DNA from 3 places in the Brevibacillus brevis NBRC 100599 genome. Region 1 is predicted to be linked to each of the others. Evidence: riboswitches for the same ligand, from Rfam matches in the RefSeq annotation. Region 1 holds a riboswitch; each other region holds the start of a gene.
What was found. A riboswitch is a leader RNA that binds a small molecule or an ion and turns the genes downstream of it on or off. The one in region 1 is predicted to bind S-adenosylmethionine.
Positions count from the first base shown of each region.

Region 2: it holds a riboswitch for S-adenosylmethionine, as region 1 does, so the genes downstream of both, BBR47_RS25580 (sugar ABC transporter substrate-binding protein) here and BBR47_RS24450 (2,3-diketo-5-methylthiopentyl-1-phosphate enolase) in region 1, are expected to answer to the same signal.
Region 3: it holds a riboswitch for S-adenosylmethionine, as region 1 does, so the genes downstream of both, BBR47_RS18825 (homoserine dehydrogenase) here and BBR47_RS24450 (2,3-diketo-5-methylthiopentyl-1-phosphate enolase) in region 1, are expected to answer to the same signal.

Region 1 is NC_012491.1:5,139,207-5,143,742, forward strand. Features, by position in the region: gene BBR47_RS24440 (anti-sigma factor) at 1-997, opposite strand, end outside; gene BBR47_RS24445 (sigma-70 family RNA polymerase sigma factor) at 997-1,515, opposite strand; SAM riboswitch class I at 1,646-1,822, shown strand; gene BBR47_RS24450 (2,3-diketo-5-methylthiopentyl-1-phosphate enolase) at 1,908-3,122, shown strand; gene BBR47_RS24455 (2-hydroxy-3-keto-5-methylthiopentenyl-1-phosphate phosphatase) at 3,119-3,787, shown strand; gene BBR47_RS24460 (methylthioribulose 1-phosphate dehydratase) at 3,791-4,447, shown strand; gene BBR47_RS24465 (1,2-dihydroxy-3-keto-5-methylthiopentene dioxygenase) at 4,461-4,536, shown strand, end outside.
Region 2 is NC_012491.1:5,379,181-5,383,716, forward strand. Features, by position in the region: gene BBR47_RS25575 (sugar ABC transporter ATP-binding protein) at 1-892, opposite strand, end outside; gene BBR47_RS25580 (sugar ABC transporter substrate-binding protein) at 986-2,008, opposite strand; SAM riboswitch class I at 2,392-2,511, opposite strand; gene BBR47_RS25585 (ATP-binding protein) at 2,714-3,967, shown strand; gene BBR47_RS25590 (DUF421 domain-containing protein) at 4,014-4,536, opposite strand, start outside.
Region 3 is NC_012491.1:3,933,725-3,938,260, reverse strand. Features, by position in the region: gene BBR47_RS18840 (Gfo/Idh/MocA family protein) at 1-481, shown strand, start outside; gene BBR47_RS18835 (cyclase family protein) at 503-1,144, shown strand; gene BBR47_RS18830 (DinB family protein) at 1,162-1,677, shown strand; cobalamin riboswitch at 1,711-1,917, shown strand; gene BBR47_RS31830 (hypothetical protein) at 2,078-2,212, shown strand; SAM riboswitch class I at 2,307-2,413, shown strand; SAM riboswitch class I at 2,479-2,592, shown strand; gene BBR47_RS18825 (homoserine dehydrogenase) at 2,679-3,944, shown strand; gene BBR47_RS18820 (CapA family protein) at 4,007-4,536, opposite strand, start outside.

The DNA of each region.
Region 1 (4,536 bases):
CTGCAATCTGTAGATCTCTGCCAGGGAGTAAGGATCTTCCGATATCACGAGCCAGTTCCTCTTGCTCTGACAAATAACTCATCTCCTCCAGATAGTTTGCGATTACTCTGTCCCCATCCCCTTTTTTATATACACCACCGTAATCCATTTCTCGCTGGGCAAATCCCCACACTTCCCCGGAACCAAAAAGCACATCTCCGCTTTCAGCTTGCTTGAGCTCTACCCCTGTATCTATTGCAAGCCAGACTGTATCTTGACCTGAAGAGGTAACATGGCGGGTAACCAGCTTATAATACTCCTCGTACGTCAGAAAGTGGTCAAAAGATATCGCAAGCTGCGAAACCGTTCCTTCGGGCAGCTTCTCCATTGTCGTCCAGGCAGCTGAGGTGAGAGACATGGTATCCTCCGTTTCCTCCTCTGCCGGATAACGGAAAAACAACTTTTGCTCCCTGACCCCGTTCGTCCATTGCGGCTTGGCATTCACATTCCACAGCACATTCGTACTCTCAAAACGACCCGCATTCTTTTCCTCTCCCCCAACCCGCTCGCTTAGTTCCATGCTGATGTTTCCGTACAGCAATCCGACCTGTGAACCACTCCCCCCCACTCTCACACCTGGCTGAGTAAAATTGACCATCGACTTCGCAACGCGGAACAGGTCTTCATGCATCAGCGACCCAACCCAGCCATTCAAAATCAGCAGCACAACTCCCGCCAGAAAGGGAAGCCCTATGGTGAATCCTGCGTTGGACAACCGATTTTTCCATTTCCCCCGGCGAACAATGGCACGCTGTTTTTCAGCTGACAGTGTTTCAGACTGTTTGGTTTTCTCGTTGTCCTCTTCTGTTTCTTCCCCCAACAAAAGCCTTTCCAATCGCTGTGCGTACTCTTCGTCAGCGGCTATTTCTTCCTCGAATTGTTTCGAATCCTCTGCCGTCATTTCTCCACGCAAATAAGCAAGCAACCTTTGCTCGCGTTGATTCTTCTCCGTGTTCATCACTTGCTTTCCTCCCTCCACAACTGCCGCATCTTTTGTCGTCCCCGAAACAAGGAGCGCTTGACGTCTGCCAGCTCGATTCCGAGTACCTCTGCCATTTCCGCGTAGGAAAACTGCATGGCGGACAATAAAATGACCTGTCTCTGCTTTTCCGGAAGTTTCTCCAAATAGTCGTAGGCCACTTCCCATAGCTCCTGATTCACGACATGCTCTGCCGGATCAACCGCCAAATGATCAGGTCGCTCTGGCAAGGCTTCTACAAACACAAATCGTTGTTTCGTCTTCTTGCGATAACCATCCACGAAAGCGTGATAGGCCACCTTGAACAGCCAGGGCCGTACTTTTTCCCCATGGTAGTCGTCCAAGGAAGAGAAGGCGCGACAAAAGGTTTCCTGTGTCAAATCCTCTGCCAGCCTCTCATCTCGTGTCAGCCGGAAAAGATAGCGGTAAATATCGTTTACATGCAGCTGGTACACATCCTCCAGACCTACTTTCCCAAGCCGTTCACACCCTTTCACCCCTTACCACGAAGGAATTGTAAAAAAGTTTCATCTTCGTCTCATTTTTCTAATAATCTCCTGCACATTCTCTGCAAAAACAAGGATTGACTCCTGACAATGAACGTCATATCATGGGGGAAACGAATAACTCTTATCGCGAGCTGGCTGAGGGACTGGCCCTATGATGCCCGGCAACCGGCGCTATACCATGAATCGTACGCTCATCATGCGTACCTTGGATAGCGAAACGGTGCTAATTCCAACGGATAAGAGTCGAGATCGAGCAATTTTGGCTCGTTTCGGCTACTGACCCGAGAGATGAGAGGAGACGAGACGCTTTCATAGTCGACAACCGCCTCCCCGCTCAATGGGGAGGCTTTTTTATTAATTCAAGGAGGATTTGACGTACCATGAGTGAACAACGTATCCTCGTCACCTATCTCACACAAGCAAAAGACTTGAACAAAAAAGCGCAAGCCATTGCTGTTGGCATGACAGTCGGTTCCTGGACGGACCTGCCGCTTGCCAAGCAAGCTATGCTAGCGCCATATCTCGGTGAAGCTGTGAGCGCGACACCGATTGCGACACTGGAAAACGGAGAAACACGCGGTCTGATTACCGTTAGCTATCCGACTCGCAATTTTACAGCGGACATTCCTTCCTTGTTAACCGGAATATTCGGCAAACTGTCGATGGACGGCAAAATCAAGCTCGTCGACATTGTTTTCCCTGAATCATTCCTCCAGGCTTTCCCTGGACCGAAGTTCGGCATTGATGGTCTGCGCGAACGTTTAGGTGCACATAACCGCCCGCTCTTGATGAGCATTTTCAAATCGTGTCTAGGTCTTCCTTTCGACGATCTGAAGACGCAATTCCGAGCACAAGCCTTGGGCGGAGTCGATCTCGTGAAAGATGACGAAATCTTCTTTGCAGATGACCGTGCTCCTTTTATCGAACGGATCAAAGCGTTCAAGCAGATCGCACAGGAGACCGAAGCCGAAACTGGCAAGCCCGTCCTCTATGCAGCCAACCTGACTGGACCTGTGCATGAGCTGAACGAAAAAGCGAAGCGTGCAGTAGAGGCGGGGGCTGATTGCCTCTTATTCAACGTGCTGGCCTTTGGCTTCGATGCCCTGCACCGTTTGGCAGCCGATCCTGACGTACACGTACCAATCATGGCGCATCCAGCATTGGCAGGCGCATACTATCCATCACCTGACTACGGCATCGCCACCCCGCTCCTACTCGGTACGTTGATGCGTGTAGCTGGGGCGGATTTGGTGCTTTTCCCATCCCCATATGGCAATGTGGCTCTGGACAAAACAGAAGCGTTGCAGCTCGCGAAGCATTTGACAGATCCATTGAATGGTGTACGCCGTTCCTTCCCGGTTCCGTCTGCCGGCATTCATCCGGGGCTGGTTCCACAGCTTTATCAAGACTTCGGACTCGATCAAATCGTCAATGCAGGAGGCGGAATCCACGGTCATCCCGGTGGAGCAACCGCAGGAGCAAAAGCTTTCGTTGCCGCGATTGAGGCAGTCACCGCAGGCCGAACATTGGAAGAAGCCTCCTCAGAATCACAAGAACTGGCGATCGCCCTGGAAAAGTGGGGTGGCGCACGATGAGTAAGAAGCTCGTCCTGTTCTGCGATTTCGACGGTACGATTACCGAAAAAGACAACATTGTAGCGATTGTCCGCAAGTTCGCTCCCCCTGAGTGGGAAGCCTTGACGGAGCAAATCCTTTCGCAAAAAATAAGCGTTCAGGAAGGAGTTGGCAAGCTGTTTCAACTCTTGCCCTCCTCCTTGCGCCAGGACATTATTGATTTTATTGTCCATGAAGCGACCATTCGCCCAGGATTTGCTGAATTTGTGAGCTATTGCCGCGAAGAAGGCATCGAGCTGTTGATCACGAGTGGCGGCATCGACTTTTTCCTGGAGCCTATCCTGGCACCCTTCGATCTTGCCGATGTACCGATCTACTGCAATGGCAGTGATTTCAGCGGAGAGCGCATCACCATTACGTGGCCAAACGCTTGCGATGAACATTGCACGAACGGCTGCGGCATGTGCAAGACGACCATCATCCGCCGTTACGATCCAGCAACCCATTTCCGCATCGTCATCGGCGACTCCATCACTGATTTGGCTGGTGCCAAGATCGCTGATTATGTGATTGCTCGTTCCTTCCTCGCTGACAAGGCGGAAGAGCTGCAATTGCCGCATAGCACGTTTGCCACATTCCACGATGTGATTCGCATTTTACAGCAAGTCCAACAGGAGGTCGTCTAATTCATGACTGCAACACTCGAACAACGTCTGGATGCCTTTCGCCGTCTGGATGACGCCAAGCTGACATTTGCCCGCCGGGACTGGTTTCCCGGCACCAGTGGCAATCTCTCTATTAAAATACAAAGCGATCCCTTGCAATTTGCTGTAACAGCAAGCGGCAAAGACAAAACCAAGCTGTCCCCCGAAGATTATCTGGTGGTAGATCAAGACTCGCATCCAGTGGATGATACTGCTCTCAAGCCTTCCGCGGAAACGCTCATCCACGCCGTCGTCTACAAAACGTTCCCGAAGGCAGGGGCTTGCTTCCACGTCCATACGGTCTGGAATAATCTCATTTCCGAGCTGTACTTTGGACAACGCGCCTTTTCCATCCAAGGACAAGAGCTGATCAAGGGACTCGGAATCTGGGAAGAAAACGCGCGCATTACTGTTCCGATTGTTGAGAACTTTGCCGATATTCCGACCTTGGCTGCCGCCATTGAAAAAGTGATGACACCAGAAGTTCCCGGCGTACTCATTCGTAACCACGGTATCTACACGTGGGGCGGCAATGACTTCGAGGCCAAGCGCCATCTGGAAGCTTTTGAATTCCTATTCGAGTATCACGCCCGCTGGCTGCAATTGCGCCAAGCAGTCGTGTCCACTACAACCACCAATTAAGGAGGAATAAACGATGGCACAAATTCGTTTTCACGACAACAATGAGTACATCTCCGCACCCGAGGAAGTTGTCTCCTTCCTGGATACCC
Region 2 (4,536 bases), 240 kb from region 1:
GGGCGAGCTCAGTCTTCCCTGCCCCAACCAGACCGACGACACCCACGATTTCTCCCTCGCGAACCCGCAAGTCGACACCGTGTACCTTGCCGCCAGCCACACCTGACGCCTCAAAAATCGTTTCGCCAATCGGCACTGCAAGCTTCGGGAACTCCTCGTCGAAGCTTTTGCCCAGCATGTTCGCGATCACTTCGTCCATACTGGTCTTCGCCGTCTCTGTGGTCACAACATGCTGTCCATCGCGCATGATAGTGATCCGATCACAGATTTCAAAGATTTCTGGCAGGCGATGGGAGATATAAATGATCCCGACTCCAGCTTTTTTCAACTGCGCAATGATTTGAAACAGCCGTTCGCTCTCCTTCGTGCTCAACGGCGCTGTCGGTTCATCGAAAATGACGTATTTTGCCTTTTGAACGGTCGCCCGTGCAATCAAAATCAATTGCTTTTCCGACAGCGTACATTCTTCGACGAGCATCCTCACTGGAATGGAAAAGCCGAAGTTTTTTAAAATCTGCTCCGTTTCGTTGTACAAGCTCTGCCAGTTGATCAGCCCCTTGGTTTTCGCCTGGACGAGCTGGTCCGCCAGTATGTTTTCGGCGACACTCAAATTCGGGATCAGGGCGGTGTCCACTTCCTGATATACACATTGAATGCCCTGTGCTTTGGCGTCCTGCGGAGATTGAATCGACACGGCCTGTCCATCGATGGTGATCGTACCGCCATCTGCCTGATACGCTCCCGTGAGGATTTTCATCAGGGTACTCTTTCCCGCACCATTCGCTCCGAGCAGTGCGTGAACCTCTCCTGCGCGCACCTCAAAATCGACGGATCGCAGGGCAGGAACCCCAGAAAACTGCTTCGCCATCCCTTTCATCTGCAATGTGGACATGTTTCACACCTCCTGTTAACCTGCGTGTTCCCACCTCTATAAGGAAAAATCCCGTTGGCGGATACAGCTCAACGGGAAAAGCCAATTTGGTTCTTACTTGCCCCACTCTTGTACGTATTGGGACAGGTCGCCCATCGTTACTTTTTTATCCTTCGGCAGGTCTTCTTGTTTCACCAGCACTGGGTTTAGCTTCACGTTGTCTGGCACTTGCTCGCCTTTGATCTTTTGGAACACGGTTTGGGCATGGATGCGTCCGATATTGGATGGGTCTACCGCTGCCGTCGCTGCCCACGGAGAGTTTTCCGCCTGGATCATTTGCAAATCCTCATCGCTTAAATCGATGGAGTATACTTTGATTTCCGTACGTCCTGCTTGTTGGATGGCACGTGTCGCCCCTTTGGCAAATTCATCCCAAGCCGCCCATACTGCTGTGATGTCGCCTTTATTCGGATACTTTTTCAAGATCGCTTCCATCTGCGTTTGTGTATCGAGAGCCGTATTGTTGGTAGCAGAACCGAATGCCGCAATTTCTTTCAAGTCCGGGTATTTCTTCTGGAAAGCTTCGTACGTCACTTGGCGTTTTTCCATTGGCGCAAAGCCAGCTACCCAAACTTTTACGATGTTGCCTTTGCCGTTTGTATCTGCCGCCAGCTTTTCCAAGCTCAGCTCTGCCAACTTGTTGTCATCCTGCGCCACAACTGGCACACCCGGAATGTTGATGTCTGTATCAAACAGGACAACCGGAATTTTTTTATCCACGGCCTTTTGCGTGCCCTGCTGCAACGCTTCTGCCGTACCATGATCGATCAGAATGCCATCAAACCTTTGGTTCACAGCCGCATCGAGGTTGGACGCCATTTTTGCCAGATCAGTATCTGCGTTGAATACGGTCAACTCGCCCCCGTTTTTCTCCACCTCTTTCTTCACGCCATTGATATATTGAGCGGAGAACGTCCCTACGTTTTGGCGCATGATCAGTGCGATTCTCTTTGCCTTCTCTCCCGAAGCACCGCCGTTTGTACTGCCTGTTCCCGTTGTTGCCCCGCTGCCGCATGCCGTCACGAGAACAGAAGCTGCCAAAACAAGTGATGTGATCAGACCGAGTTTCTTTTTCATTTTGATGTTCCCCCTTTTTTCTTTTTAAAACAGATAACAATGATGAAATTTTTTTGTTTCCCCTCAATCAATTGAAGCTTCTTTTGACTTCACTTTCAAAAAGGAATAAAACTTCGTAGAAGAAGCGCATTTCCAGTCCAAGCGCCTCTGGAGCCCATCTCAGCTTCGGAATAAATGGCGGGGAATTTCAGCTTCACTTATGAAATCCTTCCTGAACCTTCTGCGTTTGAAGCTCTCCCGCCATTTCTTCCGAAGCGGACAGTCTTCACTCACAGCGGGGCGGAGGCCGAAGCGTAGACTGGAAATGCGCTTCTTCCCCACGACAGCTACGCAAAAAATCCTCTTTCACAGAGAAAGAGGACAAAAATCGACAAGATTCTCGCCTCTTATCTGTCAGGTATTCTACCTGTTGGAGTTAGCACCTTGGCTCGAAAGAACGCATTCTCTCGTGCTAGGTTGCCGGGCTTCATAGGGCCATTCCCTCAGCCTTCTCTTGATAAGAGTAGTTTCTATTTTCAAAACGTTTGTATAAGTATATACAGAATATAATCTGGCAATTACCTATCTGTCAACTAGGTTTACCGAAAGAATTTTCTTGATAAATATTCCAGTTTCTTCTGTAACATCAAGAGGGATTTTGTTGTGTCTTGTCGAATTATCGTAGATTGATACAAGCCTAGCAAATATTTGCGATGGGGATGCTACATGAGTCTATTAAAAGAAGTTATTCTTCAATGGTTTTTCGCCATTATCCCGTTTGTGTTTTTCAACATTTATTACCGTGACAAAATGAGGAACTACAGCCGTTCCTTTATTGCCATCACCAGCTCAGCCTGCATGTTTCTCGCGATGACCTTCGCCCCGAGTGTCACGAATGGCATGTTTTTTGATATCCGACATGTCATCATATTTTTCGGACTAGTTTATGGCGGAGTCGAGATTGCCCTGCTCCTTCTGATTGAAGCCTTGGTTTATCGGCACTACCTTGGTGGCGAAGGAACATGGGTTGCCTTGCTGATCCTTACAGTCAATTTTGTCTTGTCACTCTTTTTGTATCGACACTACAAAGCCAGTTATCGGAAAACACTGTATCTTTTTATGACGAGTGCGATTTTTTCTACGGTTGCTTTAGGGACTACTTATTACTTTTTTCCCACGTATGTAACTCAACACCTCGTTTACTACACCATAGCGATCCCTATTCAAAACTTTTTCGGCCTCTGGTTATTAATGTCGCTTTTCAGCAAATGCGTTTCGGATAAGGAGCTGTTTATCCGCCACGCGCAAAACGAAAAAATCCAGACGATGAGCCATGTTGCTGCATCGCTTGCACACGAGGTTCGCAATCCGCTGACAGCAGTCAAAGGCTTTTTGAAATTAATACAGGAATGTCCGGAAAATTTGGTAAAAGTCGATCAATACATTCGCATAAGTCTTGATGAAGTACAACGCACAGAAGCCATTTTGACCGAGTACCTTGCCATTTCCAAGCCGCTCAAGGAACGACATGAGATCATTAATCTTAGCGAGCATTTGCATGCCATCCGCGAGGTGATGCTCCCCTTTGCCAATATGCATAACGTGGAGCTTACGCTGCAAGATTTTGAGAGACCTGTGACGATCAAGGCCAATCCAGACGAGTTCAAGCAAGTGTTGGTGAATTTCATCAAAAATGCTATCGAGGCGTGCTCGGATATTTCGGACGGAAAAGTCTCCCTGGACTTGCTCATCGAGCGAAACAAAGCCCTGTTGGTCATCAAGGATAACGGCGTCGGCATGGATGCAGGACAGATTAGCCGTCTCGGAACGATTTACTTTTCTACGAAAACAACTGGGACCGGCCTTGGATTGACGTATTCCTATCATGTCATTCATGCGATTGGCGGAACCGTCAATGTATCAAGTAAACCACGAGTAGGAACCAAGTTCACCATTATGCTCCCGTATAAGGCACAGTGACTTCATGCAATCTTGCAGAGGGACTGTGCCTTTTTCCATTCGATTGCTAATGATGCAACGGGGGTACTTGTGGTTCTTTTTTGTTTTTCAAGGAAAACTGCAATTCATTTTGGCGATTGATCGTCGCGAGAAAGACTTGTTCGGACGCGATCCCCTTTTTCTTTAATTCGTGCAAAAGCCATTGCTCATCGCGTTTCCGGTATGACAGCACATCTGGATATATCTTGCCTTCCACAATGACCGGCAGCGACATTCCCGCTGAAGAAGTATTGATGCCCAAATCTTGTTTCGTTACGACCTGCTGTTCTACTTTTTTGAGCACAGTCAACCGACCGTTTGCCTCGATAATAGCCAAATCAATCTCTGCCAGGTCAAAAATATCTTTTTCGCGAAGCATATGGAGGACATTATCGAGCGAGTAGCGGATTTTTTTCAAGTTTTTGAAGTGAAAAGCCCCGTTGTGGAAAATGACGGTCGGTTCAAATGTAACCATTCTGCCAAACCAGCGAAAGACAATGGACAAGTGCGATACGACCCGTTGCAAGATCCCCAATGTCACAATCGCTACT
Region 3 (4,536 bases), 1.2 Mb from region 1:
TTTTTCAAACGGAGCCTTGATGGACATCGGTATTTATTGTCTTTATCCGTTACTCATCCTTTTTGGCAGACCAGACGTGATCAAAGCAGAAGGAATCGTGCTTGATTCTGGAGTGGACGGAGAAGGCAGTATGTTGTTGAAGTATCGAGAGATGGATGCCATCATTAGCTTCTCGAAAATTACGACCTCCTATCAGCCAGCAGAAATTCAAGGGGAGGACGCTACGATGGTGATCGATCGAATCAACCATCTCAAAGAAGTGGACATTCGCTACAGGGACGGACGAATCGAGCAAGTAGCAAGGCCGCAGACCCCGAAGACCATGCATTATGAAATAAGAGAATTTCTACACTTGGCGAAGATCGGGGCCAGACAATCTGCAACGAATTCGCATGAAGTTTCCAAAATGGCCATGCAGGTCATGGATGAAGCGAGAAGGCAGATGGGGATTGTTTTTCCAGCGGATCGAAAAAACCAGTAGGCAAAAGGGAGGGCGTTTGGGATGAAAATGTATGATGTAACCGCCATCGTGTACGAAGGAATGACGGTGTATAAAAACAAGCCGGAAAAGCAGCCGAAAATACGTACCGCTACCAACGGTTATGTAACAGAATCGAGAATCGACATGGACCTCCACACAGGTACCCATGTGGATGCTCCCCTGCATATGGTGAATGCTGGTGATACATTTGAGAGTATTTCCTTGGAGAAGCTAGTGGGCAAGTGTAAAGTTCTTGATCTCACAGCGGTCGAGGACAGGATCACTCGCGCTGACTTGGAGAGCTTCGATCTTGAGCGAGGAGATTTTGTCCTGTTTAAAACGAAAAACTCTTTTGAAGAGGCGTTCTCCTTTGAATTTATCTTTCTGTCTGAAGAGGGTGCGGAATATGTAAGTGAGCTAGGGGTGCGTGGCATTGGTACCGATGCACTTGGAATCGAACGCAGCCAGGAAGGTCACCCCACCCATAAAAAATTGTTTGCAGCGGGAGTCATTGTCGTGGAAGGCTTGCGGCTAGCAGAGGTCCCGCCAGGCGAGTATTTTCTGGTAGCTGCACCACTCAAGCTGGTCGGCACGGATGCAGCCCCGGCAAGGGTCCTATTGTTTGAAGGTTTACATAGTAACTTGTCTATTGAAACTGAATGACGAGGAGTGGGAAACATATGCTCAGACGACCAGAGCGCGATGAATACGCTGCTTATTTTGACTATTACATGGGTCTTGTACCGGAGGGGGAGCTCCAAACGATCCTCACGCAGCAAGGAGAGAGGATCGTCGCATTATTTTCGTCCCTTGCCCCCGAGCAAATTGATTATCGGTATGCGCCAGGCAAATGGACGGTTAAAGAGGTGTTGGGTCATCTCATCGATGCAGAACGCATCATGAGCTATCGCTTGCTGAGAATCGCGAGAGGAGATCAGACACCCCTCGTCGGTTTTGATGAGAATGCTTTTGTTGAACACGGGTGTTTTCAGCTAAGAGACCTGTCTGATTTACTGGAAGAGTATAAGGCTGTCCGTGCTTCCACCATCGCTTTGGTGCGAGGAATCTCTCCAGAAGCGTGGTTGCGTACAGGACTTGCCAACGGAAACAAGCTATCTGCAAGGACATTGGCCTATGTGATTGTTGGACATGAAGCTCATCACACTCGCATTTTGAAAGAGCGGTATTTGGGGTAAGGTAAAATCTGAAGGTAGCAGTGAAAATAGACAATTTCATAGGTGGAAACAGGTTCCTTAGAGCGTAACCAACTCGCCACAAGGATAATAGGGAAGCTCGGTGCAAATCCGACACGGTCCCGCCACTGTAAGAGGGGAGTCAGCGTCCAAAAAGCCACTGGTCTATCAAAATAGACGGGGAAGGCGACGCTAGGCGATGAACCCATAGTCAGGAGACCTGCCTGTTTCGACAACACTGATAGACCTACGGGAGATAGGGAGGTGTTAGAGATGGCTTGCGAAAAAAACAGCGAGTGGACAAGTATGCCCCTCCTTTTCTGGCATTTTCTAACGATCGTCACGGTCGAACGGAAAATGCTCTTTTTATTTTGGGCAGAATAATAGAAGAGGAGGGCGAGCAATGATACAACTTTTTATTTGCCAATGGTGCGGATATGTTGAGGAAAAAGAGCAGCCTGAGGAATGCCAGGAGGGCGTGTTTCATTGTGCTTGCTGCAGTATGGAAGAGGTAGAAAGCCTGTTCACCCACAACTGAAATCCTTGCCAAATCAGCTTGCAATCAGAAAAGAAAGAATTTTGTTGACGCTTGCCTTGGAATTTCTTAGAATAAAGCCTAACAGCATAAATGGTTCTTATCCAGAGAGGTGGAGGGTCTGGCCCGATGAAGCCCGGCAACCGTTGCATATTGCAACAAGGTGCCAATTCCTGCGAGACGTTTCGTCTCGAAAGATAAGAAGCGGGTTACTCTATTAGTAGATGAACCTTCTTCTTAGCGAAGAAGGTTTTTTTAATTTCATATTTTCTTTATCCAGAGAGGTGGAGGGACTGGCCCGATGAAGCCCGGCAACCGTCACGTATATTTTGTGACAAGGTGCCAATTCCTGCAGGACATTTACGTGTCCTGGGAGATAAGGAGGGGGAGCATTAGCTGCTATCAAGCCTTCTTCTTATCGAAGATGGCTTTTCTTTTTATCTAAAATTCGGGGTATGGGGTGGTCAGGATGAGTGCAGAAGTGGTACGCGTGGGATTATTGGGATTGGGGACAGTGGGTGGGGGCGTAATCAAAACGATCCGTTCACAACAGGAGAAGCTGGCTTCTCGTCTGGGAAAACGAATTGAGATCGTCAAGGCATTGGTGCGTGACTCGGAAAAAGAGCGGGCGGTTCATGTCGACCCGGCTTTACTGACGACAGATTTTGAGGATGTATTGAGAAGCGATGTGGATATCGTGGTGGAGGTCATGGGCGGTGTAGAACCTACCTATGACTACGTACGTGCTTTGATCGAAAAGGGCTGCCATGTGGTAACCGCCAACAAAGAGCTCCTGGCGAAAAAAGGAACAGAGCTAGTCGATTTGGCAAATCAGCATCAAGTGCATCTTGCCTATGAAGCGAGTGTGGCTGGGGGTATCCCGATCTTGAGTGTGCTCCGGCAGTTCCTACGTACGAACGATATCCAAGGCGTTCGTGGTATTCTCAACGGAACAACGAACTTCATTTTGACGAAAATGGAAGCAGAGCAGCTCTCCTACCAGGAGGTGCTCAAGCAAGCACAGGAGCTGGGCTATGCGGAAGCAGACCCTCGTTCGGATGTAGAAGGCTTTGATGCTATGTATAAATTGTATATCCTGGCACAGCTTGTTTATGGAGAATCGCTGCCTTTAGCGGATGTTGTTCGCAAAGGAATTGCAGATTTGTCAGCAGGCCACATTCGGATTGCAAGCGACTTAGGGTACCGGATCAAGCTGATCGCGCAGGCTTATCAAGCCGAAAAAGGCATTCGCCTATCTGTTGAACCAACCATGCTTCCGCTGAGCCATCCGTTGGCGCAAATCCACGATGCGTTTAATGCTGTCCAGCTATCCGGCAACATCGTGGGAGACTTGTTGTTTACAGGAAGAGGGGCAGGAGAGCTCCCTACAGCAAGTGCAGTCGTGGAAGATTTGGCCTATTTATTGACACAGCCATTCACACCGCATCCTACCTGGAAAGAAAAAACGGCTGACAAAGCTGGAGGCACGTTGGACTCGACAGAACACGTCCTATGTTATCTGGAGGGCTCATGTCATACTGCGACGCCAGATCGGGTCTTGTATTTCCTTCAGCAGGCCGGGGTGAACGTGCATAAACTAAAAGTCCAATTCGATTTGGGAGGCGTCTTGCGCGCAGGGTTGATCGTGACGGGAATCAGTGAACAGCAAGTGTCCTTATTGAAAAATGATTTTGGCTTAGAAGTGCGCTGCTTCCCTATTCTTGAATCTGCGTAAGTAAGAGGAATCATAAGAAGAAAAGCCGTATTTCTAGGAATCTGGAAATACGGCTTCTTTTATCAGGGGGCAGTCTCCACCGCCTTTGCATGTGGCTGCACACGTCCGTCACTTTGTATGTCGACTTGCTCAGAAATGGATTCAATGCGTTTTAACAGGGCAGCGCCGTTGCTTTCATTCATGGGTACAGCTTGTCCTAATTCTGCATGAAATGGAAGCATCGTTAGCTCACAATCACCACTTTTGGAGCAGTTTGCTTGTAGGACCATCGTTTCCCAAGTCTTGGGTTCGTTTGCACGTGTGAAAATGAAATTGCCAAGACTGTACGCAATCCATTTGTCGTTGTAACGTTCAAAGCCTTGCAGTACGTGGGGATGACCGCCGACAATCAAATCTGCACCAGCATCGATGTAGGCACGAGACAGCTCCTTTTGATGATCGACAGGATAATCGGAGCGTTCTTTGCCCCAGTGTGCAATCACCACCACGAGATCCGCTTGGCTGTTCGCATCCTGGATCGCTTTCACTGCCAGTGTAGGATCATAGGAAGCGGCCATACCTGGCTGGGAATTCCCTGCAAACCAGCTCGTTT